Regions from separate parts of the Isoalcanivorax beigongshangi genome, predicted to be linked through region 2. Evidence: predicted binding sites of a transcription regulator. Region 2 holds the regulator's gene; each other region holds the start of a gene.
The links. Region 2 encodes LexA, which represses DNA repair genes until DNA is damaged. Its sites were predicted from a motif close to TACTGTNTANNTANACAGTA; they were not measured.
Positions count from the first base shown of each region.

Region 1: AB5I84_RS05135 (PA0069 family radical SAM protein) is a predicted target of LexA. The motif match lies at 1,421-1,440, and genes of this name have one in related genera.
Region 3: recA (recombinase RecA) is a predicted target of LexA. The motif match lies at 5,956-5,975, and genes of this name have one in related genera.
Region 4: uvrA (excinuclease ABC subunit UvrA) is a predicted target of LexA. The motif match lies at 3,361-3,380, and genes of this name have one in related genera.

Region 1 covers NZ_JBGCUO010000001.1:1,151,229-1,159,019, forward strand. Annotated here, with positions in the region: gene AB5I84_RS05125 (hybrid sensor histidine kinase/response regulator family protein) at 1-830, opposite strand, end outside; gene AB5I84_RS05130 (DUF2288 domain-containing protein) at 993-1,310, opposite strand; gene AB5I84_RS05135 (PA0069 family radical SAM protein) at 1,453-2,514, shown strand; gene AB5I84_RS05140 (alpha/beta family hydrolase) at 2,514-3,143, shown strand; gene AB5I84_RS05145 (GNAT family N-acetyltransferase/peptidase C39 family protein) at 3,274-4,431, opposite strand; gene AB5I84_RS05150 (DUF2817 domain-containing protein) at 4,428-5,555, opposite strand; gene AB5I84_RS05155 (hotdog fold domain-containing protein) at 5,721-6,206, shown strand; gene AB5I84_RS05160 (YaeQ family protein) at 6,216-6,773, shown strand; gene AB5I84_RS05165 (pseudouridine synthase) at 6,770-7,474, shown strand; gene AB5I84_RS05170 (magnesium transporter CorA family protein) at 7,509-7,791, opposite strand, start outside.
Region 2 covers NZ_JBGCUO010000001.1:1,413,319-1,421,109, forward strand. Annotated here, with positions in the region: gene AB5I84_RS06310 (quinone-dependent dihydroorotate dehydrogenase) at 1-679, shown strand, start outside; gene rmf (ribosome modulation factor) at 818-1,018, opposite strand; gene rlmKL (bifunctional 23S rRNA (guanine(2069)-N(7))-methyltransferase RlmK/23S rRNA (guanine(2445)-N(2))-methyltransferase RlmL) at 1,481-3,628, shown strand; gene AB5I84_RS06325 (glutaredoxin family protein) at 3,618-3,845, shown strand; gene AB5I84_RS06330 (TatD family hydrolase) at 3,810-4,673, opposite strand; gene lexA (transcriptional repressor LexA) at 4,691-5,302, opposite strand; gene AB5I84_RS06340 (cyclic nucleotide-binding domain-containing protein) at 5,589-6,242, shown strand; gene AB5I84_RS06345 (universal stress protein) at 6,244-6,690, opposite strand; gene topA (type I DNA topoisomerase) at 6,947-7,791, shown strand, end outside.
Region 3 covers NZ_JBGCUO010000001.1:1,234,990-1,242,780, forward strand. Annotated here, with positions in the region: gene AB5I84_RS05550 (winged helix-turn-helix transcriptional regulator) at 1-9, shown strand, start outside; gene AB5I84_RS05555 (phospholipase D family protein) at 64-1,632, opposite strand; gene AB5I84_RS05560 (AEC family transporter) at 1,803-2,696, shown strand; gene AB5I84_RS05565 (CehA/McbA family metallohydrolase) at 2,729-5,320, opposite strand; gene AB5I84_RS05570 (CinA family protein) at 5,434-5,910, shown strand; gene recA (recombinase RecA) at 6,026-7,069, shown strand; gene AB5I84_RS05580 (regulatory protein RecX) at 7,047-7,535, shown strand; gene alaS (alanine--tRNA ligase) at 7,674-7,791, shown strand, end outside.
Region 4 covers NZ_JBGCUO010000003.1:77,477-85,267, forward strand. Annotated here, with positions in the region: gene AB5I84_RS13335 (hypothetical protein) at 1-251, opposite strand, end outside; gene ssb (single-stranded DNA-binding protein) at 266-925, opposite strand; gene AB5I84_RS13345 (MFS transporter) at 945-2,312, opposite strand; gene AB5I84_RS13350 (LuxR C-terminal-related transcriptional regulator) at 2,603-3,253, shown strand; gene uvrA (excinuclease ABC subunit UvrA) at 3,393-6,209, shown strand; gene AB5I84_RS13360 (L-lactate permease) at 6,688-7,791, shown strand, end outside.

The sequences.
Region 1 (7,791 bases), 260 kb from region 2:
CGCCGCAGGTCGAGGAAGTGCGGCAAGAACAGCGTCGGTAGCATCACCAACAGCGGCAGCAGCGTCACCAGCAACCACAGGCTCAGCTGCGGCACCTGCGGCCACAGCCATTGTTGCGGATAGCCTTGCAAGACCGCCACCAGCGTGCCGGCGGCCAGCGTCCACAGGCTGTAGTAGAGATAGCTGCGCTCCCGCAGCGCCCAACCCAGCACCGCGTTGTAGAGGCCCAGCAACAGCACCGCACCAAGCAGCAGGCTGTGCAGCAACAGTGTGCGCTGGCGGCCGGGGTCGGCCACGCCGCGCGGATGCAGTGACAGCGGCAGCGCCAGGCCGGCTTCGCTGTCTGCGCGCAGCAGCAGTTGTACGGTGGCCGGCTGCGCCGGGATCAGAAAGCTCGGTAGCCCGGCGCCGGGATGGGCGAGCCCGGCCTGCTGGTGGGCAAGCTGCCGTCCGCTAGCGTCGCGCAGGTAGAGGTCCAGGTGCTGCAGCAGGGCGTTGTCCACTTTCAGGGTCAGCGCTTGCGGCGGGCTGCGGGTCAGTGTCAGTTGCAGCCAGCACTGCTGGTCGGTGAAGCCGGCATTAAGCCCACTGCGGGGCAGTGGCTGCCAGTGGGTGTCATCGTATTGGCTGAGCAGGGTGTCTGGGGCGAGGGCGGCGCCGGCGGGCAGGCACAGCTGGCGGGCGGCGGCGTGCAGCGCTGCCGGGCTGACGGCACTGTCCACCGACAGCGGTAGCGGCAGGTCGGCACGGGCGGCCAGGCCGGTGCATGCAATCACCAGCCACAGCATCAGTCGCGCCAGATGGCGGCAGAGCGATCCCCGAGTGGTCATGGACGCGTGGCGTCTCCTCGTCACAATTCCCTGTGGAGCAGGTGGTGGTCGGCTTGAGCTAGGCGGCGTGCCCGGCAAGCTCCGTGCGGCACCGTGCCTAGGGCCTTCTTCTGAGCCGCCATGCTAACCCCTTGGTAGGGGCGGAACAATGAACGCTTTGGGTCAGTGGGTCGGCGCGCCAGCGCTGTCGGTCTGCTCTTGCACCAGCACCCAAGGTCGCACCACCACCGCCCACAGGCTGCTGTTGGCGTCGGCGAAGCGCAGCGCATCGGCGTCGCTGACGTGGGCCAGCTGGCCCTGCTCCAGCCAGGCTGCCACTGGGTCGCGGCGGTCCTCGGCAATCGCCACTGCCACCGTGATCAGGTCCAGTTCCGGGCCGACCCGCAACAACACGCCACGGGCGAAGAAGCCTTCCAGCGCAGACCATTCGATGCGGGCGGTTTCCAGGTTCAGGGTGTCGGCAAGGCTGACGTCGGTCATCGGGGCGCTCCGGGCGGGACAGTGGCGGGGGGCGGCAAGTATAAGCAGCCGCCCGGCCGCTGCCAAAGCCGCGCCGGGCGGTTGAATTTGGGCAACAGTTTTGGTCCAATCACTGGCCAAACAGCCAGTGGTGAGTCAGCCCATGAGCCGAGGACGCGGCAGCCTCAGCAATCTGCCGGGACGTTTCCTGCGAACCGAGACCCTGTTCGAGGACGGTGAATGCGGCGTTGGCGGGCAACAAAGTGGCCAAGTGGACGCCCGCGCGCGGCCCACTCACTACCACGGCGAGCAGTGCAAGAGCCTGATTGTTTCCAACCGATCCCCTGATCTGCCGTTCCAGCGCAGCATCAATCCCTATCGCGGCTGCGAGCACGGCTGCATCTACTGCTATGCGCGGCCTACTCATAGCTATTTGGAGTTGTCGCCCGGGCTCGATTTCGAGACTGAGATTTTCTGCAAAGACAATGCCGCGGCGGTGCTGCGCGCACAGCTGGAGCAACCCGGTTACCGCTGCGAGGTGCTGGCACTGGGCACTGCCACTGACCCCTATCAGCCGATCGAACGCCGACGCAAACTCACCCGTCAGTTATTGGCGCTGTGCTTGGAACTGCGCCAGCCGGTGATGCTGATTACCAAGAGCAACCTGGTGCTGCGTGATCTCGACCTGTTGGCGCCGATGGCCGCTGAAGGGTTGGTGACGGTGGCGGTGTCGGTGACCACCCTCGACAACCGCATCAAGAGCCGGCTGGAGCCGCGCGCCACCGCCGGCAGCAAGCGGCTGGAGGCGATCGGCGGGCTCAGCGCCGCGGGGGTGCCGGTGTCGCTGCTGTATGCCCCGGTGATTCCGTTCATTAATGATCACGAGCTGGAAGCGATTGTGGCGGCGGCGGCCGATGCCGGTGCCGGCAGCGGCCATTACGTGATGTTGCGGCTGCCGCATGAGGTCAATCCGCTGTGGCAGCAATGGCTGGCGGCGCACTATCCCGACCGCGCTGGCAAGGTGATGGCGGTGCTGCGCGATCTCGGTGATGGGCGCGAATACCAAAGCGACTTCTTCCGCCGCCAACGCGGTCAGGGGCCGTGGGCGGCGTTGATCGCTCAGCGCTTCGGACTGGCGTTGAAGCGCCACGGTTTGACCGACGAACGGGTGCCGCTGCGCACCGATTTGTTCGTGGGCGCCAATCGCCAATGGAGCCTGTTCTGATGGCTGAATTGCTTTGGACTCACCCCCGCGGCAAGGCGGTGGGGCAGCTGCTGCTGGCGCATGGTGCCGGCGCGCCGATGGACAGTGCCTTCATGGAGCAATTGACGCTGGCGTTGGCCGCGTCCGGCGTGGCGGTGGCGCGGTTCGAGTTTGATTACATGGCCGCGCGCCGCGTTGGCGGCGCCAAACGACCTCCCGAGCGGGCTGACAAACTGCTGGCGCAGTTTCAGGCGGCGCTGGCGCACATGCCGGCCGGGCCGGTCTGGATTGGCGGTAAATCTATGGGCGGGCGTATGGCCACGCTGCTGGCCGCTGCGGCGCCGCCACGGCTGGCCGGGGTGCTGTGTTATGGCTACCCGTTTCATCCGCTGGGCAAGCCAGAGGTGCTGCGCACCGAGCACTTAGGCACGTTGCCGGTGCCGTTGTTGATCTGCCAAGGCGAGCGCGACCCGTTCGGCACCCGTGAGCAGGTGGCGGATTACGAGCTGCCAGCGTCGGTGGAGTTGCGGTGGTTGCCGGATGGCGACCATGACCTCAAACCGCGCAAGGCCAGCGGTCACACGCATGAAGGCAACATCAGTGCGGCGGCGCAGGCCAGTGCGACCTGGATGGCGGCGTCGGTGCGCTGAAGCGTTGCCGGTTGGCGCTGGCTCCGGTTTTGGCGACCGTAAAGCCGACGGCAGGCGGCGCACCCCAGCGCCCGATCGCATCGCACTCTAGGGCATCAGTCGGAATGGCACCGTCCGATGCGGCCCGCCGTTAGCTGCTTTTATCAGCGTTTCCGGGGGTGCTGCGCACCCGCCGCCGGCGCCAGCCTTTCGGGCCGATCAGCACAGCGGTGCGCAACCGGTCGCGGCCGAAACGGGCCATGCGATCGAAGTCTGCCCGTGCCACCGGCAGGTACTGGCAATCGAGTTCGGTCTGGATGCCTTGTTCTGGATCGGAGTCATGCAGGTAAAGGAAATTGTCGTCGTAGGCGGACAGCACTACCCAGTGCGGCGCCCGGCGGCCGTCCATCTGCCAAGTGGAAATCAGGATGATCGGCACCGCGCCGTTCTGGTAGGCATCCGTCAGCAGGGGCTGGGTCACTTCGCGGTAATGCACCGGGATGCGCTGCTCGCGCGCTTGATGCACGAAATCTTTGTGCACCAGCTCGATCACGTGTTTCTTCTCATCGTTGCGCACGCTGTCGATAAACAGTGGCTCGCGCCGACTGATCCACACTTCCGCATCAAACCCGCGCGCCACCGCCGCCAGCGCCAGCCCGAGCGGATGGCAGCCGCCGTGGCCAGAGGTCATGAAGATGGTGGTGGATTCGCGCCACAGTCGCAGTTCCTCACGGCGTGAGGGTTTACGCGCCGGCTCCAGCGCCTGCATGGCCATCATCAGCGAGGCCGGGCCGCAGGTGAACTCGGTGGTTTGCCGGTACCAGGGAATCGGCCGCTGCCACAGTCGCGCATCAAAATGGCGAATCTGCTTCTGGTAGCGAATCGCGTCTTGGTGGTCTTCGTAGTAGTTGCGGTACTCGCCAAAGCGTTGGTAATTGAGGCTTTCGTAGAGCTGGATCGCGGCGGGGTTGTCCTTGCGCACTTCCAAGCGCAGATAAATGCGGTCGGCGGCCAGCGCGGCCTGTTCGGCGGCGTTCATCAGCTTGCGGCCCAGTCCGAGGCCGCGTGCTTCGCTGCTGACCGCAATCGAATACAGCCGTGCCAGTGAGGTGCCACGGTGCAGGATCACCAGTGCATAGCCGAGCAGCGCGCCGTGCTGCAGCGCCACGATCAAGGCCGAATGGGGTGTGGTGATCCAGCGCCGCAGGCTGCGGCGGCTGAGGCGGTCGGAGTCGAAGGTGCGGGTTTCCAGCGCGTGCAGGGCGTCCAAGTCGTCAAGCGTGGCGGGCCGCAATTGCAGGTCGTTCATGGCGTCTCCGTCTGGCCGCTGAGGCCGTCCAGCGCCAGCTGGGTCACTTGCCGGGTGCGGAACAGCGCCAATTGCTGCCATTGCCGGGTTTGCGGATAGAAATGTGCGCGCAGCGCCAGTTTCACCGGGTGGGTCAGTAGCGCCGGCGTCAGCGGCGCGGCGCGGTGCAGGCGGTGATCGGCCAATATCACCTCGAACAGTTGCGCGGTGCTGAAGGTGCCGAATTCCAGGGTCACGAAACAGCTGCCGGGAGGCATCAGCGCCTGCCAGTAGAAATCCAGCAGGCCGGTTTTCGGCACCGAAGACGAACTGCCGTCCTCGGCGCGGGTCACCGCATCGCCGTACCAGGCCAGGGCGGTGGCCAGCCCGGCGCTGCCGCCCGGATGGTCGCAAATGATTTCGCCATAGCCATAGGCGCCGAGGCCGGTGTGTAGGTCGATCACTGCCAGCCGGCGGCGGCTGAGCTGGTAGCGCTCCACCAGCTGGTCCAGCATCGAGCGCGCGGTGCTGGCGCGTCGGCCGCCATGGAACGGGCCCTGCGGATCGGTGTACTGACCGCCGCTAATGGCGATCTGGTAGGCGGCATCGCCGTGGCACTGGCGATAGCGGGCCAGTACTTGTCCACGCAGGCTGTCCGAGCGCGACAGTAACGCATTGCGCAGCGCTTCATAGCCGGGGTTGTCCGGCAGCGCCCGACCGAAGTCGATGAAGTTGCGGTTGAGATCAATCCCGTCCTGGTCGCAGCGGCGCAGCCAAGCGGCGCCCCACGGGTTGAGCAGATGCACGAACAATACCGCGCTGCCCGCCGCCAGCGTTTGCGCGCCGCTGTTGAGTCGCGCCAGTAGATCGCACTGCAGCGCCGAGCCGGCCAACCCTTCGACGCCGTGGGTGCCGGACAACATCACCAGCACCTGTTCAGCGTCGGCGGGTCCCCACCACAGGCTATGACTGGCCAGCGGCTGCTGATCCGGGCCGGCGGCGGGAATCGGCCAAGTGTGCAGCGCCGACTGCGGGCCACAGAGCGACAGGAAACGGGCAGTGGCGGTGGCTTGGTCGGGCTGGAAGTGGAGCAGTGCCTCAGGTTCGATCACGGCGATGGGTCGCAGCGGGTGGATGGAATCCATCTAGCCTACTGGCGCCGCTGGCTGCGGGGAAAGAGGGCGCCACACATTTATTTATTGGCGCGGCCATTGATTTGCCGGTGGAACCGACCGGCGCTGCGCGGATGCGTAGCGGTGGCGGCCGCTGGAGGTCACAATGCGCGCCCTCACTGATGCAAGGAGAGGCCCATGAGCCCGCGTCCCAACAAGATCCTGCAGCAATATCAAAAGCTGGCGAAGCTGCCCGGCGGTAAGCGCCTGTTCAGCGCCGTGGTGTGCCGTAAGGCGCCCTACTTCAGCACCGCCAGCCCGCAGCTGCTGGAGCTGCGCGCCAATTACTGCCAGGCCAAGCTGAAGAAGCGCCGGGCGGTGGAAAACCACATCGGCACTGTGCACGTGATCGCGGTGTGCAACGTACTGGAATTCGCCATGGGCGTGCTCGCAGAGGCCTCGATTCCGTCTCATCTGCGTTGGATTCCGAAGGGCATGGATGTGCGCTACACCGCCAAGGCTGATTCCGATCTCGTGATTGAAGCGGTAGTCGACGACGGCGCCTGGGACAACGGCCCGGAGCTGCAGGTGAAGGTCAACGCCAAACGGGCCGATGGCACCGTGGTGGTGGAAGGTGTGATCCATCTGTGGGTCACCGAAAAACCTGCCAAACACACTGCCTGAGGATCGCCCGTGGCCCTGAGTTCCACCATCCACCATGCCACCTTGGATTTGTCTGATGTGGACCGCGACTGTTATCGCAGCGAGCGCCTGACGCTGGCGCTGCACCCCTCGGAAACGCCGGAACGCATGGTGGCGCGGCTGCTGACCTGGTGCCTGCACCAAGGCGATGTAGCGGAAGCGCTGGAGTTCAGTGCCGGGCTGTCGACACCGAATGAGCCGGATCTGCGCGCCTGTTCGCTGCAGGATCGGGTCACCCACTGGATCGACATGGGTGAGCCGGATGCGGACCGCGTGCGCCGCGCCTGCCTGCGGGCTGACCGGGTCACAGTGGTGGCCTATGGCCGCTCCTGGCAGCAGTGGTGGAAGCGTCACGAGCGTGACCTGCTCAAGCATGGCCGCGCGGCGGTGGAAGTGTTGCCGTGGGACGCTCTAGTGCGCCTGGCGGATAACCTGCCACGCAGCTTCAACTGGCAGGTCACTGTCAGCGACGGCAGCCTTTATGTGGTCGATCATCGCCAGCAGATGGAAACCTTGATTCCGGAGCGCTTGAAGGAGCGCGCTGGGTGACGCCGGCTCTCATCGCTGAGCACCCGGATTGGTTGGCGCTGCACAAGCCGGCCGGGGTCAGTATGCACAGCGAAGATGGCGCCGGGCTGGTGGTGCAATACCAGCATTGGCACGGCGCACCGCTGTGGCCAGTGCACCGGCTTGATCGTGATACGTCCGGTGTGCTGCTGATGGCCCGCTCGGCAGCGGCAGCGGCCACGTTTGGGCAGCTATTTCAGCAGCGCCGGGTGGAGAAGTTCTACCTCGGGCTGTCGGCCCAGCGCCCGCACCGAAAGATGGGCGTGGTGGCCGGTGACATGACCAGCGGCCGCAACGGTAACCAGCGCTTGTTGCACACCTTGGAGCGTCCGGCAGTGACCAGTTTTCTGTCGGCCGCCGGTGGTCGCGGTGGGCGCTTGCTGCTGATGCGGCCGTGGACTGGACGCACTCACCAGTTGCGGGTGGCGATGAAAGCAGAAGGTGCTCCACTGCGGGGTGATCGCCGTTATGGCGGCGCAGCGGCCGAGCACCTGTGTTTGCATGCGTGGGGGGTGCGGTTTGCGTGGCAGGGTCAGTGGCACCAGTTGCAGGCGCCACTGCCGGCTTCGCCGTGGTATGACGATGTGGTGGTGCAGCAACAGTGCCGCCAGTGGTGGCCGCCGTTCGCGCTGACCATGCCGCGTCCAGCAGACACGTTGCTGCGGCGCATCGGCAGCCAGTGAGCCGGAGCGGGCGCCAGCGCGCCCGCCCCAGTTGTCACAGGTAACGCTTCTTGCGGAACAGGTAAATTGCCGCGGCGCTGCTACCCACCATCAACGCGATCAGCGCACTGAAGGCGTGGTCCGCTTCCTGAAACGGCAGCGGTACGTTCATGCCGTAGATGCTGGCGATCAGGGTCGGAATCGACAGCACAATGGTGGCAGCGGTGAGCAATTTGACCACGTGGCTGATGTTGTTTTGGATCACGTTGCCGTAAGCATCCATCACGTTGTTCAGGTTCAGCTGGATGATTTCAGTAGCAGCTTGTACCTGCTCCAGT
Region 2 (7,791 bases):
CATGGGTTTCAACAACAAAGGCGTCGACTATCTACTGGCGGCGGTGCGCCGGCGCCGGTTTGACGGCGTGCTCGGCATCAATATCGGCAAAAATGCTAGCACGCCGGTGGAGCAAGCGGTGGACGACTATCTATATTGCCTGGAGCGGGTCCATGCCGAAGCCAGCTATGTCGTGGTGAACGTGTCCTCGCCGAATACCGCTGGGCTGCGAGCTTTGCAACACGGCGATGCACTGGAGCGGTTGCTGGAAACCCTGCGTGCACGGCAGACCGAACTGGACCAACGCAGCGGCCGCCGTGTGCCGCTGGTGATCAAGATAGCTCCTGACAACGATGCCGATACCCTCGGCGCGATGGCAGAGGCTTTCGTGCGCCATGGCATGGACGGCGTCATCGTCAGCAACACCACCATCGAACGACCGCAGGTTGGCCACCTGGCGCGCGGCAAAGAGCAGGGCGGTCTTAGTGGGGCGCCGCTGAAACCGTTGGCAGACCAGGCGCTATCTACGGTGGTATCGGCGCTCAATGGCGCGCTGCCGGTGATTGGCGTCGGCGGTATCCAGAGCGGCACCGACGCGGCGGACAAGCAGCAGCGCGGCGCGGCGTTGGTGCAGCTTTACTCCGGCCTGATCTATCAGGGGCCGGCGCTGATCAAAGATGCGGTGGACGGCTGGCGCTGAACAACGCGCATTAAAAAGGGCCCTGGAGGGGCCCTGGACGGCGCCGAAGCGCTTCAGATGGAACTTGGCAGGTTGTTCAAAACAGTCGGCTCTCCTCTGTGGGATCGGACTATTCGATTCGGGTCTCCTGTTCCGGAATCACACTTTCAGATGTTGAATGCTGGCAATACCGCGGTAGCCATGGAGATGATCGGTGCGGCCTTCGCGCCACCCGTTGATCCAGCTTGCTCGGTGGTCAAGGGCATCGAATGGACACAGATCCTGGGACTTTCCTGATAATCCGGCGTGGTAACCTCGGGAGAAGGCACGGCTGACCCGATCTCGTTTCTGTCTCTTCATGTCTACGATTCTCCTGGATGGATATCGGCTGCTTGGGCGCAAGTCATAGGTACTTGCGCATCATTCGTGATGAAAGCTCCTGTGTAGTGGATACTTCAGCGGCGGGGGCTGGTGGCCGCCAGCCGCTGAGAATTTAGAGGGCTGGTTTGGCAAAAGTTCACAACCCTGTCACCGACTCTGCATGCTTTCGTGCTGGCGTGCAAGGGCCGCTGGGGCGCCCGTTCCGAATCATGTTTTAAAGCATAAGTGGTTGATTATTATCAATGGTCGCTCTGCTGTCCTGATCTGACCGGGCGCCTCTTGCCGGTATCGCGGGGTTACTTTCCGGAACAATCCGGCTTGAGTTGGGCGTCAGAGATAGCAACGCAGCGGGGCAGCAACGCCAATCCTGCCGCGCAAAACGAGATTGCCGCGCCGGCTTTGTTTACACTGCGCGCCCACTTTCCCAGAAGGACTGCCGCCATGAGCTTCATCGTCACCTGCATGCCGGGTCTGGCTTCACTGCTGGCCCAGGAGCTGATGCGCTTGGGTGTGCCGTCGACGCCGGAGGGGTTGGCCGCAGTGCGTCTGGACGCCGCCGAATCTGATCAACAGATGCGCGATGCCTTGACGGTATGTCTGTGGTCACGGCTGGCGGAGCGGGTGCTGTACCCGCTGGCAATCCACGAGGGCGCGCCCGACGAGGCGCCGGAGTTGCTTGCCGCCGCTATCGACTGGCCGCAGCAGCTCGGCGTCGGCGGCCAAGTGCACTTGAAGGTGGACCATGAGCGCGGCCTGCGCGGTGATACCCGCGTCACCCGCAACCGCTTCCTGCGCTGCTTGCCGCCCAATGCTCGCTCCTGTGAACACAGCCAAGGCAGTCTGTGTCTGCATTTGGCGCTCGGTGCAGAGCGCAGTGAAATTCGTGTCGACCTCAGCGGTGAGCCGTTGCAGCGCCGTGGTTACCGACTCGATGGTGGTGCCGCACCGCTGCGGGAAACCTTGGCGGCTGCGGTGCTGGAGGCGGCGGAGTGGCCGGCACGGGTGCAGGCTGAAGAGCCGGCGCGGTTGGTGGATCCGTTCTGCGGCTCTGGCACCTTGCTGCTGGAAGCCGCGGCGTTAGCGCTGAACATCGCACCGGGGCTCGGGCGCACCGAGTTTGGCTTGCTGCATTGGGCGCCGGTGCCGCAAGCAGAGTGGCAAACACTGCGTCAGCAGGCGCAGGATGCCCGCCGCAGTGCACCGGCGGGTCTGTCGCTGAAAGGCTTTGACGCTGACGCAAGCGCCTTGGCGGCCGCCCATGCCAACGCGGCGCGAGCTGGGCTCGGTGCTTTGATTCACTTTGAGCGCCGCGAGCTGGGTGCATTGCGGCGGCGTGACTTCATTGCCCGTGACGCCGTTGGCACAGGGTTGGTGGTGACCAACCCGCCGTGGGGCGAGCGGTTGGAAGAGCAAGAGCGGGCCGGTTGGTTGTGCCAGGCGCTGGGCCAGGTGATGCTGCGCTGCGTTCCTGACTGGACGGCGCTGGTGATTGCCAGCAAGGCGGAGATGCTCGACCGCAGCGGCATGGAGGCGGACGCGCATTGGAAAGTGCGCAACGGCCCGTTAACGGTTTACTTGCGCCGCATGCGCCCGGTGCGCCGGCCGCTGCCGGCACCGTTGCAGGTGATCGGCGAGCTGGCGTTCGAGCCGCCGGAACAGGCGGTGGCGCTGGTGAATCGGTTGCGCAAGAACAGCCGCCAACTGCGCAAATGGCTGGATCAGTCTGGGGTGCAGGCCTACCGGCTTTACGATCGCGATTTGCCGGAATTCAACTTCTCCATCGACATCTACGGCGACAAAGTGCTGTTGCAGGAATATGCGCCGCCGAAGTCGGTGGATGAAGCCGCAGCGGCGCAACGCCGCACTTGGGCGGTCACTGCGGTGCGGGCAGCGCTGGGGGCTCACCGTGAGCAAGTGTTCCTGCGCACCCGCGCTCAGCAGCGCGGCCGTGGCCAGTATCAGAAACTCGATCAAGCCAACGATTACGAAGTGGTCCAAGAAGGCAATGTACGGTTGCTGGTGAACCTGCGCGATTACCTCGACAGCGGTCTGTTCCTGGACCACCGCCCGATGCGGCTGCGCTTGGGTGAAGAGGCTGCCGGGGCGCGCTTCCTCAACTTGTTTGGTTATACCGGCGCGGCCACGCTACATGCTGCCGCTGGCGGCGCGCGCAGCACCGTGACCGTGGATGCTTCACGCAAGTATCTGGACTGGGCTGGCTGCAACCTGGCGCTGAACGGTTTTGGCTCAGTGCAGCATCAATTGGTGCGTGCCGATGTGCGCCAGTGGGTGGCAGAAAATCACCATGAGTTCGATCTGATTTTCTGTGACCCGCCGACCTTCTCCAACAACAAGAGCCGCGACGATTTCGTGGTGCAGCGCGATCATGCCGAGCTGATTCGCAACTTGATGAAGCACTTGGCCCCGGGCGGCGCGTTGTACTTCTCTTGCAACTTCCGCCGCTTCGAAATGGACGCGGAGATCAGCCGCTGGTATCAGGTTGAAGACATCAGTCGTTGGAGCATCCCGCCGGATTTCCAGCGCAACGAGCGCATTCACTATTGCTTCCGGATCAGCCATGGAGATTGAGCTGCTCACTACTCTGGGCTGCCATCTGTGCGAACGGGCCGAGCAATTGGTGCTGCAAGCTTGGCCGCAGGCGACGCTGGTGCGGATCGACATTGCCGAAGATGACGCACTGATCGCCGACTACGGCGAGCGCATACCGGTACTGCGTTACCAAGGGCATGAGCTGGCGTGGCCGTTCGGATTACTGGATGTGCGCGAGCGCTTGGTTCAGCGCTGACTCGTCGATGCCGAACAGCGCCACGCTGTTGGCGTAGCTGCAGGCCGCCACCTGGGCACTGCTCTGGTGGCGGTGGCGCGCCACTTCTGCCACCACCCAAGGCAACAGTGCCGGCTCGTTGCGGCCGCGTTGCGGTGGCTTGTCGGTGAGAGTGCGCGGCAGCAGGTAGGGTGCGTCGGTTTCTACCAACAAGCGCGCGTCGGGAATGTTATGCACGATCTGCTGCAACGCCTGGCCACGCCGCTCATCGCAAATCCAACCGGTGATGCCGATGTGGCAATCGAGATCGAGATAAGCAAATAGTGCCTCGCGACTGCCCGTGAAGCAGTGCACTACGGCGCCGCTGAGGTGGTCGCGGAAATCGCGCAGGATCGGCAGAAAGCGTTCGTGGGCATCCCGCTCATGCAAGAACACAGGTTTGCCGTTCTGTGCCGCCAACTCCAGCTGGCGGATGAACGCCTGCTCCTGCTGCGGGCGGGGAGAAAAGTCGCGATTGAAATCCAGTCCGGCCTCACCGACTGCGCGGATGCGTGGATCGGCCAGCATGGCTGCCAATTCAGACCAGAACGACGGGGTTGCCTCACGGGCGTGATGGGGGTGCAGCCCGGCAGTGGCAAACAGCTGGGGGTGAGCGTGTGCCAGAGCCAGCGCAGCGGCATTGCTGTCGGCGTCGGTGCCAGTGACTAACTGCCAGCGCACACCGGCATCACGGGCGCGGGCTAAGACAGCGTCCAAGTCGGCGGCGAAACGGGAATCGGTCAGGTTGACGCCAATATCGGCCAGCACGGAACAGTCACCTTGCAACGGGAACGGGCCGGCAGTGTACACGGCCGCTCCCGCAACGGTTAACCGGCGTCGCGGATCAGTCCCACGAAAATACCTTCGATCACCAGCCGATCGGCTTCCACTTCAATGGGCTCATAAGCGTCGTTGGCGGGTAGCAAAGTGGCACCGCGATTGTTCAGCCGCAGCGTTTTCACCGTGACATCATCGTCGAGCCGGGCCACCACAATCTGGCCAGAGCGCGCCACGCTGCTCTTGCGCACGGCAATCAGGTCGCCGTCGAAAATGCCGGCATCCTTCATGCTGTCGCCTTGCACCCGCAGCAGGTAAGTGGGGCGTTGGCGGAACATGCCGGCCGGCACCGGAACCGACCGCTCCACGTTCTCCACCGCTTCGATTGGTACCCCGGCGGCGACTCGGCCGATCACCGGCAGTTCGTCGTCGGCCGCAGCGTTGTCCTGCTGCAGCAATTGGATACCACGCGAGCGATCGTTATAGAGGCGGATGCAGCCCTTGCGCTCCAGCGCGCGCAAGTGGTCTGAGGCGGCATTCTTGGATTGGAAGCCCATCAATTCGGCCAATTCAGCGCGCGTTGGCGCCATGCCGGTGCGGGCTTTGAACTGGCGAATGCAATCGAGTACCTGTTGTTGCCGGGCTGTCAGTTTCTCGCTCATGGCTCTGTCCTCATTGACTGACGCGATGCTAGCACAGGCACTGTCGATATGAACAGTGTTGTTTGGTCAGTTCGAGGCCTTGCCTGTGGTCGGCTGCAGGTTGGCGTTGGTCGGGTCATCGGTGTGCGGATGACTGCGCTGGATCAACATCCGCGGCGATAGTGGCTTGAGATCGCCGCAGCGGCATTGCAGCATGCCGCCATTCGTTCGGCGTGGGGGCGCCGGACTCCTTGCACGTCAGGCCAAGGCGGACGGCCGCACTCTATTTTAATCGGGGATCTACAGCATGCATCAGGCCGACGCTAAAGCGTTTTCGGCGGAGCGTATCCGCCAACTGGTTTCCGGCATTCCATTTTTCAACGAGGTCAGGCACCGCGACTTGGCGCAATTTGAAGCGCTGTTGGGGCAATGTGAGCTGTGGGTGGCGGGGCCGGGGGACACCGTGATTCAGCGCGGGCAGGATGAGCCGTTTTTGTACTTCTTGCTGCGTGGACAGCTGGTGGTGACCGGGCATAGCGGCGTGACCGCTGAAGTACTCAACTATATTTCACCCGGTGAGGTGTTCGGGGCGCTGGCGATGCTGCGCGGGACGCCGCGCAGTGCCACGGTACGGGTGGACGACAGCACCCGCGAAGCGGTGCTAGCGCGGCTCGACTACGCGCCATTCCAAGACCTACAGCAGCGTGGGCGCTTCGATCTGCAAACTCGGCTGGCGTTCTACAGCATGCTGGTCCACAACATCCGCTGGACGCTGGAGGTGTATCGCATGAGCGATCCACAGCATGAAGTGGCGGCGGCGATGCGTAAACTGCCGCTGTACAGCGGCCCGCGCGGTACCGAGCAGGAGCTATTGGCGCTGCATGAGCAGGCTCATGCACTGGCCGACCTGCTGTGCCAGTGGCACCAGGTGCCGCTGCGCGCGACACCCCAGCACCTCTGAATCAGTTACGGCATTTCTGGATTTTCACCGCCAGCACGTCGCAGCGCGCGCCGGGCACCACGCCTCGGGCTGTGGAGCCGAGCAGAATGGCGAGGCCGGTGCGGGTGTGGCTGCCGACCACGATCAGGTCGACGTCCAACGCCTCGGCTTTTTCCTGAATGGTTTTCTCGATCGAGCCCATCTCGACATACACCCGCTCGGCAGGGATGCCGTAGGTGTCCGCATAGCGGCGCACGCTGGTGCGTGCTTGATCCATGATGCCGGTCTGTAGCTCGGTGACATCAATCGGAATGTCGGCGCCGTAGGCCAGTGCCAGCGGCTCGATCACATGCAGCAGGTGCAGGCGGCCGCTGGTACCACAGCACACCGAGCGGGCGCGTTCCAGAATCTGCTGGGACTCTTCGCTGCCGTCGATGGCGACCAGCACGTCCTTGTATTCGTTGCTCATGACTGGGCTCCCTTGGATGGATTCGGGGCTCTATGATGGCGCCTGCTTTTTGCTGCTGTCCACAATCGCTCTGCTTGCGGTGCCCTGGGCGACCAATGTTATAAGGCGCCGGTGAGGGCGGCAGAGGCACCGAACGCAGGACCGTCCTTGACCTTTAGGATGGCCGCCTGCCTAAATAGCGGCCTCATGAGCGCCGGGCACCCCCGGCAGCGGTCTGCAACCGCTACTGATCACCGCACAGCGAGTACGTAAAAGAATGGCCAAATCGCTTGTCATTGTGGAGTCGCCTGCCAAGGTCAAGACCATCAACCGGTTCCTTGGGGATGATTTCATTGTCAAATCCAGCGTCGGGCATGTGCGCGATCTGCCGGTCAGCGGTGGGGCGAAGTCGTCGCCGGCTGAGCGCGCCAAAGAAGCAGCCTACACTCGCTCGCTGCCGCCCGAAGAGCGGGCACGCTACAAAAAGAAGAAGGCACACGAACAGCTGATCAACCGTATGGGCGTGGACCCGGAGCGGGATTGGAGCGCGCACTACGAAGTGCTGCCCGGCAAAGAAAAAGTCATTGATGAGCTGAAGCGTCTGGCCGGCAAAGTCGACCACATTTATCTCGCCACCGACCTTGACCGCGAAGGGGAAGCGATCGCTTGGCACCTGCGGGAAGTGATTGGCGGCGATGACGACCGTTACCGCCGGGTGGTGTTCAACGAGATCACCCGCAAGGCGGTGCAAGCTGCCTTTGAAGAGCCCGGCAAGCTCGACATGCCGCGTGTGGAAGCGCAGCAGGCGCGTCGCTTCCTCGACCGGGTAGTAGGCTTCATGGTGTCGCCACTGCTGTGGGACAAGATTGCCCGGGGGCTGTCAGCCGGCCGAGTACAGTCGGTGGCGGTGGAACTGGTGGTGGAACGTGAGCGGGAAATTCGTGCCTTCCAGCCGGATGAATTCTGGGAAATCTACGCCGATACCCAAGCCGAGCAGGGCACCGACGTGCGTATGGACGTCACCCGCTTCCAAGGTGTGGCGTTCCGGCCGGATAACGAAACCGATGCGCGCCGCCACCAGCAGGCGCTGCGTGATGCTGCGGCTCTCACGGTGCAGGGGCG
Region 3 (7,791 bases), 180 kb from region 2:
GAGTCCTGAATCGGGCCGGCCATCAGTGGCCGGTCCCCCACCAGGTTTTCAAAGACTCGGCCGTCAGAGCAGCCCTTCAATTGGCAGCCAAGTGAGGAACTTCACCAGCGCGCGCTGGATCATGCCGGTGCCCGGTTCGCGGTCGTAGCGCACCGTCTCGCCGTTCTCGATGGTGGTCCAGTACAACTTGCCGTGTTCGTCTACATGCACGCGGTAGGCGCGCACCGGCATCGCAGTGTCGAATGCCAGAGCCAGATCATTGGCCAGTTTCTGGCTGCTGATGACGAAGCCAAGCTCGGTATTGAGTCGTGCTGAACGGGGATCGAAGTTGAACGAGCCGACGAACACATGATGCCCGTCCACCGCAAACGTTTTGGCATGCAGGCTAGAGCCGGAACTGCCGAACGGACCGAGGCCGGCGGGCCGTTTGGCATCCTCGGCACCGATCAGGCGCAGCTCCCACAGCTCCACCCCTTCTTCCAGCAGCTGCTTACGGTACTTCGAATAGCCGGCATGCACGGCGGCCACGTCGGTACTTTCCAGCGCATTGGTCAGCACCCGCACGCGTACCCCGCGGCGCGTCAGTGATGCCAGCGCGTCAACGCCCATCTGGGTAGGCACGAAGTAGGGCGATACCAAATCCAAGGTCTTTTCCGGTTCGCCGCCCAGCGACAGCAACGAGCCGATCAGCAAGTCTTGCTCCGGCACATCGCCCAGCACTTTGGCCGGGTTGTCACTGACGATGAAAGTGTCTGCCCATTCCACCTCTAGCTCTTCGCTGAGGATGCCGCGAATGAAGGCGGTGTTCTCCAGGTGATCGAGGTATTGGGAGGCGCTGTGCGGATCGAGGTGTTCGCGGGTGGCGCGTTCCAGTGCTGCGGCGCGTTGTGCGCTGGACGGCGCCACCACTTGATCGATCGGGTAGGCCGAGGCGCTGTTCCAGTAGCGGTCGAAATCGTCAGTCATGGCATCGACGATCGGGCCGACCGCCACCACATCGAGGTCGGAGAACAGCACCGAGTCGGTGGCGCCAAAATATTCATCACCGACATTGCGGCCACCGACGATGGTGACGCGCTGATCGGCGGTGAATGACTTGTTGTGCATGCGCCGATTGAGGCGGCGGAAGTCGGTGACAAAGCCGAGTGGTTTCATGCGCCGCATCGGGAACGGGTTGAACAGCCGCACCTGCATGTTGGGGTGGTTGTCCAACTCGCTGAGAATCTGGTCAAGATTGCGAATGCCGTTGTCATCCAGCAGCAGTCGCACCCGTACGCCACGGTCGGCGGCATCTTCCAGCGCATTGAGCAGCATCAACCCGGTGGTGTCGCGGTGCCAGATGTAATACTGCACATCCAGCGACGCCTGCGCAGTCTGCGCCAGCAGCATGCGAGCAGCGAACGCATCCAACGGATCGGCCAGCGGATGGATACCGGACAAGCCGGGATGGCGGGCGGTCAGGGGCTGCAGCGCTTGATGGATCAAGGTGGCCTCCACGTCGGCGTCGTCCAGGCGATAGCCGGCCTCGCGGTCCACCAGCGGCGGCAGCGAGCATCCGGCCAGCGCCATCATCGCGCAGGCTAGGCACAGCAGCCAAGTTAAATGGTTGGTGGAGGCACGGCGGGCAGGCATGGCGGCGGTCAGTCTCCGGTCAGCGACAGGTGAGTGCATCGCCACGGAGGCGGCGCGCGCGGCGGCAATGTTACACTAGCGCGCATCGGCTTCGGTATGACGCTGACTACCATCGCCGGCCCTAGTGCGGCCGGTATCTGTTGATTCAACTTCCCCGGGACCTCTTCGTTGTGGACGCTCTTTGGCTGGTCATCATCTGTTTGGGAGCGGGCATGCTCACTGCCCGTGTCGCCCACCCCGAAGGCTTGGCGGCTTCGCTGAATTGGTGGGTGCTGCACATCGCGCTGCCGGCGATGGTGTTGGTACAGGTGGTGAAGCTGGAGTGGTCGGCAGACCTGCTGTTCCCCGGTGCGGCCATGTGGCTGGTGTTCATTGGCGCTTGGGTGCTGATTGAGCTGCTCGGCCGGCTGCGTGGCTGGAGCCGCAGCCAAGTCGGCGCGCTGGTGCTCACCGCCGGTCTCGGTAATACCTCGTTTGTCGGCTATCCGCTGATCGAAGCGCTGCGCGGCCACGACGCGCTCGGCATTGCGGTGATCGCCGATCAGCTTGGTTCGTTCCTGGCGCTGTCTACCGCCGGGGTATTCGTGGCGGCCCGCTATGCCGGTCAATCAATGCCGATCAGTGCACTGTTCCTGCGGGTGCTCAAATTCCCGGCGTTCTTGGCACTGATGCTGGCGCTGGTGATTCGCGCGGTGGGCGGGTTGCCGGAGTGGAGCGATCAGGTGCTCTCTCGGCTCGGCGGTACTTTGACGCCGCTGGCACTGTTCTCGGTGGGTATGCAGCTACGCTTCAGCCGGCCTGGGCATGATGCGGAGCCGCTGTTCTGGGGGCTGCTGTGGAAACTGCTGCTGGCCCCATTGGCAGTGTGGGCACTGGTGGTGGCCTGGGGCGTACCGGCGCTGATCGGTGAGGTGAGTGTATTGCAGGCGGCGATGGCGCCGATGATCACCGCGGGCATCTTGGCCCAGCAACACGGCCTGGCGCCGTCGCTGTCCAACCGCATGGTTGGGCTCGGCATCTTGCTGTCGCTGGTGACCGTGTCAGCGGCCAGTTTCCTGATCTGATCAAGGCGCCCGGTTGCCCCGGGCGCTCGCGTTCAGTGCGGTTCGCCGGTCAGTGGCATCACCATGATCTGGTGAGTGGGGTCGCGTTGCAGACGGCGCGCATCACGGCTGGATACGAACACAGTGTCGTTGCCGGCCACCACCGGCCAGCTGTTGTTGCCGGGCCCATCATGCCAGCGTGCGGCGCTCCACTCCCCATCCTGCCAGCGGCTGCTGGCCAACTTCCAACGCCAATCGTCGGCACCGCCGTGATACCAAACGAGCTGCGGGCTGCCGTCCTCGGCAGCGCCCAGGCGCGGACGCTGCTGCGGGGCAGGGTGATCGTCCAATGGCGGCAGCAGCTGAATGGCATCGCCTTGAATGCGGGCGGTGGCCACCCGGAAGCTGGCGCCGGAGCTCTTCAGCGGTTTGTGGTTCCAGGCCAATAGCAGGTCGCCCGCGCCGCTGTAGGCGAGACTCGGATGCTGGTCGGCGGCATCGTCGGCGCCCACGGACAGTATCGGCTGCCAGTCGCCCTCGGTAGTGCGGCGGCGCAGCTGGATCTGCCAGTTGTCGGGGTTGGTGCCTTCGCCGACGCCAGCGGTACCGGTCCACAACGGATCAGGATCAGTGCGGTTGTCCTGCCAGCCAACTGCCACGTCGCCGTTCTCGCTCACCGCCAAGGTCGGCCAGAGCGACGCCGGGTAACGGGACGAACGGCTATCGAGGCGCTCCGCCGGGCGGGTGATCTTGCCTTCGGCGCTGAGGTTCTCCGCCTGTCCTTGTTGGCGATCGAGGAACCAAATATCAAAGGCGTCACCGGCTTGAATCTGCTGCCAAGCCAGCAGCACCTGGCCCTGCGGGTGCAGCGCCACCACCGGGTGCTCGGCGCGGCCGGCGACGCTGTGCACAGTTTCTGCTGCGCCCCAACTGCGGCCACCGTCGTCGGATTGACGTAACCGGATCACTGACCGCAGCGGACGCGCTTCGGTGATTTCCTGCCACACCACGGCCACCTGCTGGCCGCGGGCGGCAATACGGGCAAAGCGTGGCTGCCGATCAGTGCCGGAAACTGCCAGTGGCTGCGGTTGCCAACTGCCATGCGTATCGCGGCGTTGGTAAAGCACGCGGGTGCCGTCAGCGTGGTGCTGCTCGGCCACCACGTGCAAGATGCCGTCGCTAGCGGCGGCGTCGGGAAAGCCGGTGAAAGCGCCGTCCGCGCCTAGCACCCAATTGGCGCCGTCGGCGGCATCACTGGTGGCGGGCAGCCACGGCGTTTGCGGTTGCACCGGGGCCGGGCCGACAAACAAGGGCGCGCTGAGGCCGCGCAGCTGGTTCAGCGGGCTGCGCACTTCCACCCGGTACCATTGCGGTGCGTCACTGCTTTCCACCTCGATATGGTGCACCTCGTAATCCTTGCTGGGGCGCAGGGTGGTGACCGCGCCGGCACTGCGGCCGGGACTGCGGTAAACCAGCACCCGCTGGCCTTTGGCGCCTTCCAGCCGTAGCCGCAACGTGCCGCGGGTGCCGGCGGGCAGCACCGCTTCGTCGCCGGCCTGTACCGTATAGCCGTCACCAAAATCCGCATCCAGCGTGACGAACGGACCGCTGGCGTTATGGCCGATGTGGGTATGGCCACGCTGCATGGCGTGGAGCAAACCCTGCTGGTTGGCGGCGTCGGCATGTACACGGGTGGTCGGTGAGCCGGGTCCGTGGGTCAGCCATAGCTCACGGAAATGGTTGTCACTGGCGCCCGCCACCGAGAACCGGTAGCCGGCATTCCAGCGGTTCTCGGCGTAATCAATCGCTTGATCCGGCTTTTTGGCGTTGTTCCAGGTTTCCACCAGATCCACGCCTACCGCATCGGCCAGGTCGCGCAGTTCGCCATTGTCATGCATCAGATCTTTTTCCGGATGCGCCGAGACCCAGATCGCGTTCTGGCTGTGCGCATCCCAGATTGATTGTTGAAGCCGCGCCCGCTCATCGCGCCCCGGCTGCACCGCTGGTTGGGTCAGCATGTCCACCGCGCCGTGCACGGTGGAGTGGGGCTTGCCGTTGGCTTCCTCGCCGCGGATCAGCAGCAGCGCCGGGGATTCCCACAGCGGGTCGTAGTGCTGGTCATGGGTGCGGTGATCGGTGAGCGACAGGAAATCGAGGCCGGACTTGAGCGCCTGGCCGATCTGGTCCGCCACCGACACGTTGCCGGGCATGGCATCACCAAAGGTTTGGCGCGGCATGCTGCCGTCGGAAGAGTGGTCGGTATGCACATGCAGATCACCGCCCAGCCATTGTCCGCTGGGTACCTGGGCCGGCAGCGGTTCAAACACCGCCGTCAGTGCTTGGTCGCCCAAGGTGCAGGTCAGCTCGCTGCCACAATCAGCGTCTGACCAATGACTGAATCGCTGTCCGTCACCCGCCTCAGCGGCGACCGTCTGTGGTGCCGGCAGGGTGCTGCCGCAGTCGCCATGGGCGCAGACCAGCGAGCGGTCCAATGTGGCCACCCGGCCCAGCCCCACCACACTGATCTCGGCCGCGATCGGTGCCGTGGGAGTCGGGCCGGACCCGCCATTGTTACTGCCGCCGCCGCAGGCAGTCAGGGTCAAAGCGGCCATGCCACCCACGACCAGCACACTGTGTCGCATCATCGGATCTCCATGGAAATGTGGCACCCTTATACCGGTGCTTTATGGCGGGGCGGTGACGGCAGCCCTGTCGATGCCTACACTCGGTGCCTCATAGGCAACCGGGGAACGTGGGTATGGAACAGGCACGGCAGGTCGGCATAGCGCTGGCGGCGCGCGGCTGGATGATGACCACTGCGGAATCTTGTACCGGCGGCGGTATTGCGGCTGCGATCACCGACATCCCCGGCAGTTCCGCGTGGTTCGACCGCGGCTTCGTCACCTATTCCAATGACGCCAAGCAGGCGTTGCTGGGGGTGGCCGCGACGACATTGGCGACCCATGGTGCGGTGAGCGAAGCGGTGGTGCTTGAAATGGCCGAAGGTGCCCGCAAAGCCAGCGGTGCACAGTGTGCGGTGTCGGTGTCCGGCATCGCCGGGCCTGATGGCGGCAGTGCAGGCAAACCGGTCGGCACCGTCTGGCTGGCGTGGGCCTTCGAGGGACGCCCCAGCGAAGCACAGCGCTTCCGTTTCGCCGGCGATCGGGCGGCCGTGCGGGCCGCCGCGGTGCAAGCTGCGCTGGCGGGTGTGTTGGCTCGCCTGAGCACTGCGTGAATCATCCTGCCCGGGGGTTGCACCGGCTGTCGCCCCTGCGCATAATGCTGTCCTTATTGACAGTGGTCTTATGGACACTGGTCACACCCTGACATTGATGCTGAGGAACTCAGAAATGGACGACAACAAAAGCAAGGCCCTGAAGGCTGCGCTGGCGCAGATCGAGCGGCAATTCGGCAAGGGCTCGGTCATGCGCATGGGCGATCACAAGCGTGAGCCCATTCCTGCCATTTCCACCGGCTCGCTCGGGCTGGATGTAGCCCTCGGTATCGGCGGTCTGCCCAAGGGGCGGATCGTGGAAATCTACGGTCCGGAATCCTCCGGTAAAACCACGCTGACGCTGTCCGTTATCGCACAAGCGCAGAAGCACGGTGCCAACTGTGCTTTCGTTGATGCCGAGCACGCTCTGGACCCCGACTACGCCGAGAAACTGGGCGTCAATGTTGATGACCTGATCGTGTCGCAGCCGGACACCGGCGAACAGGCGCTTGAAATCACCGACATGCTGGTGCGCTCCGGTGCGGTGGACGTGGTCATTGTCGACTCGGTGGCGGCCTTGGTGCCGAAGGCTGAAATCGAAGGCGAGATGGGGGACCACCACGTCGGCGTGCAGGCCCGTCTGATGAGCCAGGCGCTGCGTAAGATCACCGGCTCGGTGAAGAATGCCAACTGTCTGGTGATCTTCATCAACCAGATCCGCATGAAGATCGGTGTGATGTTCGGCAACCCGGAAACCACCACCGGCGGTAACGCGCTCAAGTTCTACTCCTCGGTGCGGCTCGATATCCGCCGCATCGGCTCGGTAAAGCAGGGCGATGAGATCACCGGCAGCGAAACCCGCGTTAAAGTGGTGAAGAACAAGGTGGCGCCGCCGTTCCGTCAAGCGGAATTCCAGATCCTATACGGCACCGGCATCAACAATCTCGGTGAGGTGCTGGACATGGGCGTGCAGCTTGGCCTGATCGACAAGGCCGGCGCTTGGTACTCCTACCAAGGCGACAAGATCGGGCAGGGTAAACAGAACGCCTGTGACTACCTGAGCCAAAACCCGGACATTGCCGGCACCCTCGAGAAGCAGATCCGCGCCCAGTTGCTGACTCCGGTGGCGCCGGCCGGTGCCGCAGGTGAGGTGGATCTTGAGGCCCAAGAAGAAGATTGAGCTGGAGCCGGCCGAGCGTCCGGCGGAGCTGAAGCGCAGCGCTCTGGCCATGCTGGCACGGCGGGATTATGCCCGCCGTGACCTACATGACCGCTTGGCGCAGCGCTACGGTGCCGGTGACGACCTCGACCAGCTGCTCGATTGGCTCGAAGCCCAGCGCTTTATTGACGATGCCCGCTATGCGGGCATGTTTTTGCGCAGCCGGCTGGAGCGTGGCCATGGGCCGATGCGGGTGCGTCAGTCGATGCAGCAGGAAGGGCTGTCCGCAGAGCTGATTGAGACGGCGTTGGCTGAGGCTGACGTGGATTGGTTCGAGCAAGCGCGTCAATGCAGTCGCCGCCGCTTCAGCGGCCCGGCACCAGCCGATCCCCGCGAGCGCGCCAAACGGTTGCGCTTCCTGCAGTACCGCGGCTTCACAGCCGATCAGTGCTTCCACGCGCTGGATGCCGGCAGCGACGACGACTAATGGCCGCCGCTGCAGGGAACGCTGCAGCGCACACTCTGATTTTCCCCGTGGCGGCGGTGTGGCCCCGCATGGCGCCGCTATGGTGACCCCGCTATACTGCTGCCCTTCCGTCCTACCGCGACCCATGCAGCGAGACTTATGAAGAGCGCCGAAATTCGCCAGGCTTTCCTTGATTATTTTGCCCGTCAGGGACACGCCGTTGTGCCGTCCAGTTCTCTGGTGCCCGAGAACGATCCCACCCTGCTGTTCACCAACG
Region 4 (7,791 bases), on a different contig from region 2:
AGCACCAGGTTGGCGCCAGGCCGCAACCCGCGCCAAGCCAGCGCCCACCCGAAGTGACCCTGCTGATCCGCCCAAGCCCACTGCGCCTTGCCGTCCCAGATGCGGCCTTGAACCCGCTCGAGCTGCAGTGGTTGGCCATCGATCTGCACGCCGTCGAGCTGTGCTAAAACCGGCGCCGCCGGCAACCGCCACAGACCGAACACCAGCAGCGACACCACAAACACCAGGATCAGGATCCGTGCGCGGGGCATGGTCATCTCTCCGCTCAGAACGGGATATCGTCGTCGAAGTCATCCACCGGTGCAGAGAAACCGCCACGGTTGCCGTTGCCACCCTGCTGCTGACCAGACTGCTGTTGGCCACCACGGTTCTGATTGGCTTGGCCCTGACCGCCGCCGAAGCCGCCGCCTTGGTTGCCACCGAAACCACCGCCCTGCTGAGCGCCACCTGGGTTGCCGCCGAAACCGCCACCCTGATTGCCGCCAAAGCCACCACCTTGGTTGCCACCGAAGCCGCCGGCATCAGCGCCGCCATAACCGCCTTGGTTCTGACCGCCGCCCTGGCCGCCAAAGCCGCCACCGCCGTCACCGCGGCCGTCCAGCATCTGCATTTCGCTGGCAACGATCTCGGTGGTGTAGCGGTCTTGGCCATCTTGCCCCTGCCACTTGCGGGTGCGCAGTGAGCCTTCGATGTACACCTTGCTGCCTTTCTTCAGGTACTCACCGGCGATCTCGGCCAAGCGATTGAAGAACACCACCCGGTGCCATTCGGTACGCTCCTGCATCTGCCCGCTATTCTTGTCCTTCCAGCTTTCACTGGTGGCCAAGCTCACGTTGGTGACAGCACCCCCGCTGGGCATGAAGCGGGTTTCCGGGTCCTGGCCCAGGTTACCGATCAGGATCACTTTGTTGATGCCACGTGCCATCGCTACTTACTCCATCGGGTCAGTTCAGTTGTGCGGCCGCAGCGTCGAGCGCGGCCTCGTCAATTTCTGCCGGGTCAATCTTGATCATCGCCACCCCGGACTCGGCGAACACCACTGCTTCCAGCACCCCGGGCACCGCCAGCACCCGTTCGCTCCAGCCAGCCAGCGCAGCCGCTGGCGGCAATGGCAGTGAGCGGCTTTCCAGCCGTCGCAGCGGTGGCATGGTCAATGCCGCCAGCAGCCACGGTACTAACAGCATCGCAGCGGCCCAGAATACCGCGCCGGCACCTTGGTATTGCAACAGCCAACCGCCCAACGCGGCGCCAGCAAACACCCCCAAAAACTGCAAGGTGGAATACAGCCCCATGGCCGTGCCGCGGGTGCCAACCGGAGCCACCCGCCCGACCAGCGATGGCAGCAGGGCTTCCAGCAAATTGAAGCCAGCAAAGAATAGCCACAGCGCCACCGTCAGCAGCCACAGCTGTTTATGCCCGAGCGCCAGTAGCAACTGCGCTGCCAGCAGCAGCACGATCGCCACCAGCTTGGCGCCGCGTAGCCCACGCCGTTCACCACGAATCATCAGCGGCACCATCACCAGCAGGCTGGCAATGAACACCACTAGGTAGAGCACGCTGTGCTGCGCCAATGGCAATTGCTGCTGCAGTAAACCCGGCACCGTCACAAAGGTGGCCATTAGCACTGCATGCAAGATGAAAATGCCGAGATTCATGCGCGCCAATAGCGGATCGCGCACTACGCCCGCCACCCGCGTCCGCCACGGCAGCTGGGCTTCGCGGCTACGCAGTTGCGGCTCCGGCAACCACAACAACGTCATCAATAAGCCCACCAGCGCCAGCCCGGTCGCCAGCCAAAATAGGCCCGACAGACCGAGCCAGGCGGCCAGCGCCGGGCCGATGATGAGCGCCACTATGAATGCACTGCCCACCGTCATACCGACAATGGCCATTGCGCGAGTACGCTGTTGCTCTGAGACCACATCCGCCAGCAGCGCCATGATCACCGCTGCCACCGCGCCGGCGCCCTGCACGGCACGCCCGGCAATGACGCCATAGATACTGTCGGCACTGGCTGCGATCACACCGCCGGCGGCAAACACCAACAGCCCCACCACCATCAGTACTCGGCGTCCGTAGCGGTCGGACAACATGCCGAACGGCACCTGGAACAATGCCTGCAGCAGGCCATAAGCACCGATCGCTACGCCCATCAACAACGGGGTAGCGCCGTCCAGCTCAGCACCGAGCACGGTGAACACTGGCAGGATCATAAACAGCCCGAACATACGCAGACCGAAGATGGCGGCCAGGATGCCGGTGACGCGCCGCTCATTGCGGGCCAGTGCGGTGCGGGAAGCAGTATCGGGCATGGATTCTCTGGGTCGAAAAAGCGCCGGCGGAAAGGGGCGCAGTGTAGCAGGAAAGGTATCGCGCCGGTGACCAAGCAAATTGAACCCCGGCAGAACTGGTGCTAGATTGTGCGCGTCAGTTTTTCTTCGTAGCTCGCCCAGGCGCCCTTCAGGCGATTCAAGCTCCGGCGCTCCGGCACGACCGCTCCCCGACCTCGCACGGTTCGTTCCTTATCTACCCCGGTAGCGCTGCACCTTGGCGTAGTGACTGACGAGGCCCCAGGGCATGGCTTTTACACAGGGATCGACCGATGAATTCCAACAGTAATGGTCACCAGGTATACGTTACAGGCGGGCAGCAGCTGCAGAATTCCCTGCTGACAGAGTTCCTGAGCAAGCAGGACGTGCACGCGATTAGCATCCGCAATATCCAGGATCTGACGCCGGCCCATCTGGCCCAGGCCGAGCAGGCGCTGGTGCTGGTGGACTACAACACCGTCGACATTAACGACACCATCAGCCACTTGCTGAGCATTGACCCCACCGTGGACGCCGATCTGTTTATCGCCGTGTTCAACGTCGATGACGAAGGCTCGCTGTCGCGGCTGGCCGGGCTGCCGATGGTCAACGGCGGCTTCTTGCATGACTGCCCGCAGGACCTGCTGCTGCGCGGCATCCGCGCCATGTTCGAGGGTGAGCTGTGGCTGCCGCGCAAAGTGCTGCAGCAATACTTGATGCGCAGCCGCGCATTCAACAAGACCTTCTCGCGCAGCGAAGTGGCGCTCACCGAACGGGAAGTGGAAGTGTTGAAAGTGATGGCCACCGGCGCCAAGAACTCGGATATCGCCGAGACGCTGAACCTGAGCCCGCACACCATCAAGACCCACATTTACAACATCTTTAAGAAGATCAACGCCTCCAACCGCCTGCAGGCGGTGAACTGGGCGCAAGAGAACCTCTGAGCGCGACGGCCACGGGCACTGTCCCGTGGCCTTGCCATCTTTTTACTCTCCGCCATACCGATCTCGTACCAGTCCAATAGCGGTGCTCTGACAATGGGCCTATACTCTGCTGTCATTTTGGCCAGTAGTACTGTTTCCCATGGACACCATCCTGGTTCGCGGCGCACGCACCCATAACCTCAAGAACATTGACCTCGATCTGCCTCGCGACAAGCTGGTGGTGATCACCGGGCTATCCGGCTCGGGCAAGTCGTCGTTGGCGTTCGACACTCTGTACGCGGAAGGCCAGCGGCGCTATGTGGAGTCGCTGTCGACCTACGCGCGGCAGTTCTTGTCGATGATGGAAAAACCGGATGTGGACCATATCGAGGGTCTGTCGCCGGCGATTTCGATCGAGCAGAAATCCACCAGCCATAACCCGCGCTCCACCGTTGGCACCATCACCGAGATCTACGATTACCTGCGGCTGCTGTTTGCCCGCGCCGGTGAGCCGCGCTGCCCCGAGCACCAGGTGCCGCTGACCGCGCAAACCGTCAGTCAGATGGTGGATCAGGTGCTGGCGCTGCCGGAGGGCAGCAAGCTGATGCTGCTGGCGCCGGTGGTGCGTGACAAGAAAGGTGAGCACTTGCACCTGCTCGACCAGCTGCGAGCGCAGGGTTTCGTCCGTGCCCGCGTCAATGGTCTGGTGATTGACCTGGATGATGTACCGGCGCTGGACAAGAAAAAGAAGCACAGCATTGAAGTGGTGATCGACCGCTTTAAGGTACGCGCTGACCTACAAAACCGACTGGCGGAATCGTTCGAAACCGCACTCGAGCTGGCCGACGGCATCGCCCTGGTGGCACCGATGGAAGGTGATGGCGAGGAGCTGGTGTTCTCCGCGCGCTTCGCCTGCCCCCATTGTGGTTACAGCATTCCGGAGCTGGAGCCACGGCTGTTCTCGTTCAACAACCCGGCCGGTGCTTGCCCCACCTGCGACGGCCTCGGCGTGCAGCAGTTCTTCGATGCCGACAAGGTGGTGACCGATGACTCGCTATCGCTGTCGCAGGGCGCCATCCGTGGCTGGGACCGCCGCCACGTGTACTACTTCCAGATGCTGGGTGCTCTTGCCAGCCATTTCGGCTTTGACCTGGATACCCCGTTCAGCGAGCTGCCAGCCGCGGTGCGCAAGAAAATCCTGCAGGGCACCGGTCGCGAAGAAGTGGAGTTCCGCTACCTCAACGATCGCGGCGATGTGGTGGCCCGCAAACATCCTTTCGAAGGCATCCTGCCGAATATGGAACGGCGCTATCGTGAAACCGAGTCTGAGTCGGTCCGTGAAGACCTAGCGGGTTTCCTTAGCACATCGGCTTGCCCGGCCTGCGATGGATCGCGGCTACGCGAATCCGCGCGCCATGTGTTCATTGATAACCGTTCCCTGCCAGACCTGGTAAGCCTGCCGGTGGGTCGTGCGGCAGCCTATTTCGGTCAGTTGGCGCTGGCCGGCCATCGTGGCGAAATCGCCGCCAAGATCCTCAAGGAAATCCGCGAACGGTTGCAGTTTCTGGTCAACGTCGGCCTCGATTACCTGTCGCTGGCGCGCAACGCCGACACGCTGTCCGGCGGCGAAGCACAGCGCATCCGCCTCGCCTCCCAGATCGGCGCTGGCTTGGTGGGGGTAATGTATGTGCTCGATGAACCATCCATCGGCCTGCACCAACGCGACAATGAACGCCTGCTGAACACGCTGGTACGCCTGCGCGACCTGGGCAACACCGTGATCGTGGTGGAGCACGACGAGGACGCTATCCGTAGCGCTGATTACCTGGTCGACATCGGCCCTGGCGCCGGCGTGCACGGCGGCCAAGTGGTGGCCCAGGGCACCGCCGAAGAAGTAGCGGCTAACCCGGCGTCGATCACCGGCGATTACCTGTCCGGGCGCAAGGCAATTGCCGTGCCGGCGCAGCGCCACCAACCCGGGGAGCAGTGGTTGACGCTGTCCGGTGCGCGCGGCAACAACCTCAAAGACGCTACCCTGCGGGTGCCGGTGGGGCTGTTTACTTGCGTCACCGGGGTTTCCGGTTCCGGCAAATCGACGCTGATCAACAGCACGCTCTATCCGCTGGCGGCAACACGCCTGAACGGTGCCACCAGCCTTAAACCCGCCAGTTACGACCAGCTCGACGGGCTCGATCATTTCGACAAGGTGATCGACATTGACCAGTCGCCGATTGGCCGCACACCGCGCTCCAACCCGGCCACCTACACCGGCCTGTTTACACCGATCCGCGAATTGTTCGCCGGCACTCAAGAAGCGCGCGCACGCGGTTACAAGCCGGGGCGTTTCAGTTTCAACGTGCGCGGCGGCCGTTGTGAGGCCTGCCAAGGCGACGGCGTGATCAAGGTGGAAATGCACTTCCTACCGGACATCTATGTGCCCTGCGAAGTGTGCGCCGGCAAACGCTATAACCGCGAGACCTTGGAGATCCTCTACAAGGGTAAAAGCATCCACGATGTGCTCGACATGACCGTGGAAGTGGCGCGCGAGTTCTTCGATGCGGTACCGGCGCTGGCGCGCAAGCTGCAGACGCTGATCGATGTGGGCTTGAGTTACATTACTCTCGGCCAGGCCGCCACTACGCTGTCCGGTGGCGAAGCACAGCGGGTCAAGCTGGCCAAAGAGCTGTCCAAGCGCGACACCGGCCGCACGCTGTACATCCTCGATGAGCCCACCACCGGGCTGCACTTCCACGACATCCAGCAGCTGCTTGGCGTGTTGTTCAGGCTGCGCGACCAGGGCAACAGTATTTTGGTGATCGAACACAACTTGGATGTCATCAAGACCGCCGACTGGATCGTTGATCTAGGGCCGGAAGGCGGTGATGGCGGCGGGCAGATCATTGCCGAGGGCACGCCGGAACAAGTGGCCGAAGTGGCCGGCAGTCATACCGCGCGTTTCCTAAAACCGCTGCTGTAACAACCTGCCGCCCCAGAATCTGACACTGTCGATGCTGGGGCGGCCTAGTCGTGCATTTTTCCCTCTACCGCTCCAATCCCCCCGCCACTTTTCCTGCGTGAGCCGCCGATTGCTGCCGAATGTTAACCACGCTCGCTCACTGCAATCCCCAAAACCAAACAAAAGCAGCCGCCCTCTCGTTTGGCGCCCAGCAATGACCGCAAAAAATAATTTTTTGAGATGCGAAACACCGGCCCGTATTGGCTTTCCTTCACGCAAAAAAAAAGCACCGAGCATGGCCCACTATTCCGGCAGTTAGCCCCACACATTGCCAAACAACCTACTGATATAAAAAGAACAAAAAACAGCGAGGACATTTTTGGCGTAAACCTGCATTGACCCATATCAACACCGTTTTCACGGTCGATGGCACCATGGGCGAGCCCCATCAATCATGTGTGCCCAACCGGGAGGCTGCGTGTCTTTAGAGCTAGACCTGATGAGCTGGATTTTTTCAGCGCTTCCTATCATTGCCCTACTTATTTTAATGGTCCAAATGAACTGGACCGCCCAGCAGGCGGGAGCCACTGGGATCTTCATCTCGGTCGGAGTGGCCATTTTCGTTTTTGACATGAGTCTGCGCGCGCTGTCAGTGTCCGGTGCTAAGGGCGTTTGGGATGCGCTGCCAATTCTCTACGTGGTGTGGCCGGCGCTGTTGCTGTACCAGGTGATGAATCAGTCCGGCGGCTATGACGCGTTGCGCCAAGGCATTGCCAAGCTGTCCCGTAACGAGCTGTTCGTGGTGGTCGCGCTGGGCTGGGTGTTCACCTCGTTCCTGCAAGGCATCGACGGTTTCGGCACCCCGATCGCGGTGGTGGCGCCACTGCTGGTGGCCTTCGGCATGAAGCCGATCTACGCCGTGGCGATTCCGATCATTGCCCACATCTGGGCCAAGTTCTTCGGCACCCTTGGTGTTGGCTGGCTGGCAACGTTGGCGGTAGTGGATTTCGACCCCGCCAGCGAGCTGTCTATGGGCCTGCAAGCGGCCGCGCTGATCAGCATCCAGGCATTTTTCGGCGGCTTCACCGTGGCCTACATGTATGGTCGCTGGGCGGCGGTGAAAGCCGGTCTGCCACTGGTATTGATCATTGCCAGCATCCACGCCATCGGCCAGTTCCTGGTGGTCTACATCGACCCGATTCTGGCCGCCTTCCTGCCGGCCGCCCTCGCGATGTTGGCGCTGTACCCGCTGTCACGCTGGCGCCGGTACCGCGAGCCGGATCTGAGCATCACCGACCGCCCCGCCATGCTCGGCGACGCGCATGTGGAAGCGCAGTCGACGGCCGCACCGATGGGCATGGGCATGGCGTTCTTCCCCTACGCCCTGTTGACGGTGTTGGCACTGGCCACCTCGCTGATTGATCCCCTGCGTGCATTCCTGCACGGGCCGTCATTCGGTTTCCTGTTCCCGGCGCTGCAGTCTGCTGCCGGCGGCGGTTTGGCGGCAGCAGAGCTGTACGCACCGCTGCATTTCCTCAACCATCCAGGCGCCACCATCACCGTGACCGCGCTGGTAACGTGGGTTCTGTTCCGGCGCAAGGAC